One region of the Marinomonas sp. 63XJN7_9_ISO-PGPR-S23-217 genome, then DNA from elsewhere that is predicted to be linked to it. Evidence: predicted binding sites of a transcription regulator. Region 1 holds the regulator's gene; the other holds the start of a gene.

Region 1 (4,439 bases):
AATGTCCGACTTGCTCTCGTCCCATGCAAATCCGTACAGCGAGTACGGGGGTATTCTTGTCTTGTTCAGGTTACTCGTTACCACCTAAAGAACGTTGTAAGGCCACGATTAACCTGGTTCGTGGTGATGAAGCGATTGCCGTTGATGATGAGGAAGGGGAATCTAAAGCCTTAATCGGCAAACGCCGCTGTAAAATTTGTGGTTCGGCCATGGACAGCTATTTGATGGATGAGCATCGCAAACTGCATGTTTGTGGTAATAATCCGGCCTGTTCTGGGTACGAAGTAGAGAAGGGTTCCTTTAAAATCAAAGGTTACGATGGCCCTGTTCTAGAGTGTGATAAGTGTGGCTCCGAAATGCAGCTTAAAACGGGTCGCTTTGGGAAATACTTCGGGTGTACAAACGAAGAATGTAAAAATACTCGTAAGCTATTGAAAAATGGTGAGGCAGCGCCACCAAAAATGGATCCTGTTCCCATGCCAGATTTGGCTTGTGACAAAGTCGATGACCATTATGTATTGCGTGATGGTGCAACCGGTTTATTTCTGGCTGCCAGTCAGTTTCCTCGTAAACGAGAAACGCGTGCGCCGTTAGTGAAAGAACTGCTTCCATTTATGGATCAAATTGATCCTAAATATCATTTTTTCAAAACGGCGCCAGTTAAGGATAATGAGGGGCGTCCTACGGTGATTCGCTACAGTCGCAAAACGAAAGAGCAGTATGTGATGACCGAAGAAGAAGGCAAACCAACGGGCTGGAAAGCGTATTATGTTGGTAGTAAATGGGTTGTTGAAGAGGGTAAGAAAAAGAAATGAGTAACGCGAGTCAAGCAAGCGTTACCAATCAGAAGTTAGACGCAGCACGACGTTTTTTGCAGCAAAGCCAGCAGTGCGAAGAGTCTTGGTTGCTCGCTGGATTAGAAGGGGCGTCTTTGTTTCACCTTCGCAGTGCCTTGAACGGTTTGCTACAAGAGATCAAAACGGCTTATAGTCTGAAATCAGAATTAGATATCTTGAAATTACAACATGCAGCGAAAGAGATAGGGGTTGTGGTACCCACATTGAGCGAGCTAGCAGATCTTGCTTTACAACCCCTTTCTTGGCTGAATCAATTAGAGCAAGCATTCATTGCCCAGTTGGAATGTCACTATACATCGTTTTCTGGTATGAGTTCGGACAATATAATTGGTAAAGGATCGGATGCCGGTGCTTCAGTTGGTCTGTACTTGTCCAAGCTTGTTGAGTTGGTGTTGCGTTTTAGAGAAGAATCATCAGAGTATTAATTATGAAAGAATCTTATCTAGAGATTGTTGAACTCGATAATGGCGACATTGTGTTGAGACCAGCAAGTGAAGACGGAGAGAGTGTTGAGCCGCTGGCCACCTTGGTCATTTCCGATACAACGAAGTCGTACTTAAAAGAGCGGTATTTTGAATTGGCTAAGTGCATGTTTCATGCAGGTATAGACTTTGTTTATTCTGATGAATCCTCTTTTGGAGACGATGCTGAGTACTTAGAAGATTTGGAAATGCGCCCTAAAATCCTGCATTGATCAGGACGATATAAAAAATGCGAAGCCATGGCTTCGCATTTTTCTTGGCCGCCTATTAATGGTTGGTTAGGTCGGCCCGATTTTTATCTGTTAGAATATGTGCCGGGTTAGCTAAGGTATTAGCTTAAACGGTTTGTCTTATGACACCGACAGATAAGCCTTCGATGGCAAACTCTTCGCTTTCCAGATCAACAAGAATATCGTCAAATTCTTCATTCTCGGGTTGTAGACGTACTTGACTGCCTTTTTGATAGAAACGCTTAACCGTGACCTCATCGCCAATGCGGGCAACAACGATCTGACCATTACGAATGGTAGTGGTTTTATGGACAGCCAAGAGATCGCCCTCCATAATGCCAATATTTTTCATGCTGGTGCCGGAGACAGATAAAAAGTAATCCGCTTTAGGGGAAAACATATTAGGCGGCACGCTCACATGTGATGCGATGTTTTCTTGTGCAAGAATTGGAAAGCCCGCGGCCACTTTGCCAATGACGGGTAGGCCAAGCTCTTCGTCGTTGGCAGCCTCGACAGAGTCTTCAATTAATTGAATGCCTCGGGATGCGCCAGAGAGCATTTTGATGGCACCTTTTTTGGCAAGGGCCTTCAGGTGTTCTTCGGCGGCATTGGGCGATTTAAAGCCTAAGCGACCTGCGATTTCTGCACGTGTTGGAGGAAAGCCGGTTTCGCTAATAAATTCGCGAATGGTTTCTAGTACGTCAGATTGTCTTTTGGTTAATTTAATCATAGGGCCATCTGGTTGTTTATACAGTAACTGTTATTATATACAGCATCACCAACGATTCTCAATAATTTAAATGCTTTCAGACGAACTAAAAACACAAATTCATCTTGCTTATCGTGCTTCTTTGGAAGCAAAACAGCATAAACCCCGAGTTGGTCAGCGTCAGATGATCGGCGCAATCGCGCGTACTTTGGGGAATATCAAACAAGACAGCGAAGGTAATCGGCTAGACGAAAAGCACGTGGCGGTCATTGAGGCTGGAACGGGGACTGGAAAGACTCTGTCTTATTGTTTAGCGGCCATTCCAATAGCGAAAGCACGTGGCTTAAAACTCATTATCTCTACGGCAACAGTGGCTCTGCAAGAGCAAATTTTGCATAAAGAACTGCCTAACTTGCTTGCACACACGGAATTAAGCTTCAAATATACATTGGCAAAAGGACGTGGGCGTTATCTCTGTCTAAACAACCTTGAGAGCTTTTTAAGCTCGGAAGATCAAGGTATGGAGGACATGTTTGCAGGACTGTTTGAGCAGCATTTACAAGCTGATGATGTGAATACGGTTTTGTACCAAGAAATGGATGTGGCGTTATCTAAAGGCGAATGGGACGGGGATAAAGATAATTGGGAAGGCGTGATTCGCGATCAAGATTGGCGCCGCTTAACGACAGATCACCAACAATGCACGAACCGAAATTGTGCTAATTATTCTGCCTGTCCATTTTTTAAAGCACGGGCTGAGATTGAGGTTGCCGATGTGATTGTTGCCAACCATGATCTTGTATTAGCCGATTTATCTCTAGGCGGCGGCGCCATTCTTACGCCACCAAAAGAAACCATCTATGTCTTCGATGAAGGCCATCACCTTCCTGATAAAGCCATTGGCCACTTTCGTCATGAAGTGCGTTTACAGCAAAGTATTACTTGGCTTCGCCAGTTGGAGAAAAACCTAGTGAATTTGAAGCAGGAGTTGACCGATGCGGTCAGTTTAACTGGTCAGTTATTGCTGAAAATCCCCCAGCAGATTCAGAGTATTGTGAATTTTATTCAGTATGCTCAGCAAGGTTTGGCGCCTTACATACAAGGTTTAGGGTTGGATCAAGACAATAATCAGCACCGCTTTGAATTTGGTGTGATACCGGATGAGTTGCGACAATTGGCTTACAGTTTGCAGACGTCTTATCAGAAGCTGTTCAATAATATCGAAAGTATACAGGATGAATGTAAGAAAACCAAACAGAACGAAGGAATGGGGATTACCCCAGAAACAGCGGAGACTTGGCAGCCGATTTTGGGCGTGATTTTAGGTCGTTTAGAGCAATGTATTGATTTATGGCGTCTATACTCTACGGTTGATGATCAAAACTTTCCGCCTAATGCCCGTTGGTTAGTGGTGATAGGGCAAGGGATGGAGCAAGATGTTGAGCTTGGTGGTTCACCAATTCTGGCGGCCAATACGCTACGTCAGCAGTTATGGGATAAGTGCTTTGGAGCGCTGGTCACATCGGCCACACTGACCGCGCTGAATCAATTTCATCGTTTTAATATGCGCTCAGGGGTGCCTCGGGAAAGTGAATATTTGCGGGTGTTAAGTCCGTTTGACTTCCAGAATAATGGTCTATTGGTGGTGCCCAATATGGAGCATGAGCCAAATCGTGTGGATCAGCATACTGCGGAGATTGTGACGTATCTGAATGAGCATGTTCATACTGATAAGGGGAGTTTGGTGCTGTTTTCTTCGCGTCGTCAGATGGAGGAGGTAGCTAAATCACTTTCTGCTGGGTTGCAAGAGATTCTTCTTATTCAGGGCGAGCAGTCTAAACGGGTGATTCTAGATTCTCATAGGGCTAGGATTGATGAAGGTAAGGGCAGTTTGCTATTTGGGTTGGCCAGTTTTGCCGAAGGGGTAGACTTGCCTGGTAGTTATTTGACCTCTGTGTACATTGCTAAGATTCCTTTTGCGGTACCGGATGATCCCGTTGAGGCCACATTGGCTGAGTGGATACAAAAACGTGGTGGCAACCCCTTTATGGAAATTACCATCCCAGATGCCTCTTTGCGCTTGGTTCAAGCAACGGGGCGTTTGTTACGAAGTGAAAAAGACTCGGGAGAAATCCATATATTGGATAAGCGTCTCAAGACA
Region 2 (4,439 bases), 2.2 Mb from region 1:
ACTAAAAAATTGACTATAAATACAAAAAAGCCCCTGATATAAGGGGCTGTAGGAACATATTTTACATTTTCAGTCTAAGGTAAATCCTAAAACGGAATATCGTCGTCAAAGTCGTCAAAATTTGGTGCTTGTTGCGGCTTTGGCTGCTGAGCAGGTTGCTGTGGCGCACGCTGTTGCGGTGCCGGTTGAGACGGAGCCTGTTGAGGAGCATTACCCCAGCTACCAAAAGACTGCGGTTGGGCTTGCGGCGCCGCTGGCTGATGCGCAGGTTGCTGTGGTGCTTGACCATACCCACCTTGCTGAGGTGGCTGGTTAAAACCACCGCCCTGAGGAGCATGTTGTGGTGCGGATTGTTGCGGTGCTGCAGGCTGCTGTGGCGCTTGACCATAACCTTGTTGAGGTGCGTTATTAGAATAACTACCTTGGCCCCCTTGCATAGAGTCGTAACCACCAGACTGTTGTCCCATGTTATCGCCACGGCCATCTAACAATTGCATTTCGTTGGCAACGATTTCGGTTGTGTAGCGCTTAATACCGTCTTTTTCCCACTCGCGGGTACGCAAAGAGCCTTCTACATAGACTTTGGAGCCTTTTTTGATAAAGTCGCCTGCGATTTGACCCAAACGATAGTTACCACGATCCATAAACGCGACACGATGCCATTCGGTGCGTTCTTGCATTTGACCTGTTTGACGGTCTCTCCAGCTCTCGGTTGTCGCGATGTTGACGTTTGCAACCGCCGCTCCAGAAGGCATAAAACGGACTTCGGCATCGTTGCCAGCATTTCCGATCAAGATCACTTTGTTAATTCCACGTGCCATGAGGCTCTCCAACTGTTATTCATTATGTTCTTTAGATATTGGCTTGAGGTGCGAGCCGTTTAAGGGTCTCTTTATCAAGTATCTTTTTATCTACTTTAAGATAAGCCGTCAGCTCATCTTTAAAAATTTGCATGTCTTCTACGCCTTTCACTTTAGCAAGCTGATCAGCCAATGCATCTAACGTATCATCTTCACCTTCTGGCAAACTAAACGCTATGCTACTCAACTGACGTGGGGCTGGCTGCATAAAGCACACTACCGTCCATAGCATTAATACAATGCCGACTACATCAAATAACGTACTGTTTGAGTAATGCTGCAATATCCAGCCGCCTCCAATTCCCCCTAAAAAAGAGCCGAGAAATTGGTGGGTCGAAAACACGCCCATTGCCGTGCCTCGGTAACCAACAGGAGCTTGCTTACTAATCAAGGATGGTAAGGTCGCTTCAAGGGTATTAAAACCAACAAAGTAGCACCACAATAGTAGACCAAAAACCCATAGATAGGGGGCCCATTGTAATAAAATAGCACTCAATCCCAGCATCAAAACCACGCTGAAAACAACGGCCTTCATTTTGCCTTTTGCCTCAGCGATGATCACTAATGGTACCATACCTACGAAGGCAAAACCCATTACTCCAAGGTAAAGCCAGCTATGATCTGCCAACGGCAAACCAAAGCGCTGAATCAATAAATGTGGCACGGTGATGAACAGCGCTGTTAAGCTGGCATGCAGCAATAATACACTGATGTTAAGGAAGCGCAGCTTTCCATCTTTAATCACACGTCCAAGCGCCACTAAACTGGGCGTTGTGTCGCGTTTAAAGGTATGCTGGACAACGTTAGGAACAACAAACAGAATCAATGCAATACCAAGGAAAGAAAAGCCGAATGACAAGTAAAACAAGCCAGACAAACCGACTAAATCAAATACCCATGGTCCCAGCACTAACGAAATCATAAAAGAAGCACCAATACTCACACCAACCATTGCCATGGATTTTGTGCGGTTTTTCTCTCTAGTGACGTCACTCAATAAAGCCATTAAGGTACTGGCTATCGCCCCAGCGCCTTGCAAAGCACGACCAACGATAAGTACATGTATGCTGGTTGCATTCGCACAAATCAAACTGCCCAATGCGAACAACAGCAAACCAATCACAATGACACGCTTACGACCAATTCGGTCAGACCACATGCCCATTGGTATTTGCAATATGGCTTGGGTGAACCCATATATACCAATCGCAGCACCAATCAAGGCAGCATCGGCTCCTTTTAGGCCATCGGCCGCCACGCTGATAACGGGCATAATGAGAAATAAACCTAGCATTCTAAAGAGATAAACAAGCGCTAGGGCAAGGACAGATCGACGTTCAAGTGCATCCATAAGGAGATTCAACCACTCAACTTAGGTTTAAGAAAAAGGAAAATGCCAATATTACAAAAATTAACGTTGAAGCTCTATTTCAACTACTGTAAAAATAGACAGTTATTCTATTCACAACGAAGCTTATTTCTGTTGACCAAAGACTATATTGGAGACACATGGATACTATCACCATACGCGGAGCACGCACCCACAATCTTAAAAATGTGGACCTAGACATTCCTAGAGACAAACTCGTGGTGATCACTGGCCTATCCGGCTCAGGAAAATCTTCCCTCGCTTTTGATACCTTGTATGCAGAAGGTCAGCGTCGCTATGTAGAATCACTGTCAACTTACGCTAGACAGTTTCTATCCATGATGGAAAAACCGGATATTGATCATATCGAAGGCCTTTCCCCAGCCATATCCATTGAACAGAAATCAACGTCTCACAACCCGCGTTCTACCGTTGGCACGATCACAGAAATCTATGATTACCTACGATTGTTATTTGCTCGGGCAGGCCAACCACGCTGTCCTGATCATGGTGAGCCATTAGAGGCGCAAACCATATCACAAATGGTCGATAAGATAATCTCCCTTCCTGAAGAAACTAAAATGATGTTGCTTGCGCCGATTGTAAAAGATCGCAAAGGCGAGCACCTTCACGTTCTTAACGATTTGTTATCTAAGGGGTTTATTCGCGCTCGCATCGATGGAATCGTCGTCGATCTAGACGATGCCCCCACTTTAGAAAAAAATAAGAAACATACTATAGAAGTTGTCATTGATCGCTTTAAAGTTCGTAAAGATTTACAGCTTCGTCTTGCTGAGTCGTTCGAAACCTGTCTTTCCTTATCCGATGGCATCGCCAAAGTGATTAATATGGATGATGAAAAAGACATCCATATTTTTTCCAGTAAATTTGCTTGTCCTGTCTGCGGCTACAGCCTTACTGAGCTCGAACCACGCCTGTTTTCGTTCAACAACCCGAATGGGGCTTGTCAAACGTGTGATGGACTGGGGACCCATCAAGTCTTTGATCCTGAGCGCATTATTCAAGATGAAACGCTGACTCTTGCCGAAGGTGCTATCCGTGGTTGGGGACGCCGCAGTATTTTTTATTACCAGCAGCTAAGCGCCTTAGCAAAACACTATGGTTTTGATATCGATGCCAAGTTCAAAGACATCCCGAAACAGTATCAGGATAAAATCCTTAACGGATCGGGCAAAGACAAAATCGATTTTGTTTACATCAATGAACGTGGCGACAAAATGATTCGTTCTCATGCCTTTGAAGGGGTGTTGCCCAATCTACAACGTCGCTACCATGAAACCGAGTCCGATAGCGTTCGTGAAGACTTATCCCAGTATATCACCACTCAGCCATGCCCTGACTGCCATGGTTCACGACTCAACCGCTCGGCACGAAATGTGTTTATCAATGAAGAAACGCTCCCTGAGATTGTAAAATTCCCGATTGCAGAATGCCTAAACTACTTTGAAAACCTCACCTTAACAGGTGCTCGTGGGGAAATTGCCTCGAAGATTCTTAAAGAAATTCGCGACCGTCTGACGTTTCTTGTCAACGTTGGCCTTGAATACCTGACATTAGATCGTAAAGCCGACTCGCTCTCTGGTGGGGAAGCACAACGGATCCGACTCGCTAGCCAAATTGGAGCGGGATTGGTTGGCGTGATGTATATCCTTGATGAGCCTTCTATTGGCTTGCATCAGCGTGATAACGAGCGGCTTATCTCCACATTGACGCGACTACGGGATCTCGGCAACACCGTCATTGTTGTGGAGCATGATGAAGATGCCATCCGTGTCGCAGACTTTGTGGTAGATATTGGTCCTGGTGCTGGTGTCCATGGCGGCGAAATTATCGTCAGCGGTACACCACAAGACATTATGAATTGCCCCCAGTCTGTCACAGGGCAGTTCCTAAATGGACAACGCAAGATCGACATACCAGCAAAACGCCATGAAGCCGTCAACAATCAAGTACTAAAATTGATTGGCGCAACGGGCAATAACTTAAACAAAGTCGACTTAACCATTCCGTTTGGCGTAATGACTTGTATTACAGGAGTGTCTGGGTCAGGTAAGTCTACCTTGATCAACGGCACATTATTCCCATTAGCCGCTACCGCATTAAATGGCGCGACAACGTTAAAAGCAGCTCCCCACGAAAAAATCGAAGGGTTAGAGTTATTCGATAAATGTGTCGACATTGACCAAAGC

Evidence for each region. The regulator LexA, encoded in region 1, represses DNA repair genes until DNA is damaged. The targets are predictions, from matches to a motif close to TACTGTNTANNTANACAGTA.
Region 2: the regulator LexA is predicted to act here: its motif matches at 2,296-2,315, upstream of uvrA (excinuclease ABC subunit UvrA).

The regions. Positions count from the first base shown of each region.
Region 1 covers NZ_CM149678.1:2,958,937-2,963,375, reverse strand. Annotated here, with positions in the region: gene topA (type I DNA topoisomerase) at 1-815, shown strand, start outside; gene AC0VYI_RS13875 (DUF6586 family protein) at 812-1,282, shown strand; gene AC0VYI_RS13870 (hypothetical protein) at 1,285-1,551, shown strand; gene lexA (transcriptional repressor LexA) at 1,676-2,299, opposite strand; gene dinG (ATP-dependent DNA helicase DinG) at 2,370-4,439, shown strand, end outside.
Region 2 covers NZ_CM149678.1:5,182,177-5,186,615, forward strand. Annotated here, with positions in the region: gene ssb (single-stranded DNA-binding protein) at 87-821, opposite strand; gene AC0VYI_RS24105 (MFS transporter) at 853-2,211, opposite strand; gene uvrA (excinuclease ABC subunit UvrA) at 2,370-4,439, shown strand, end outside.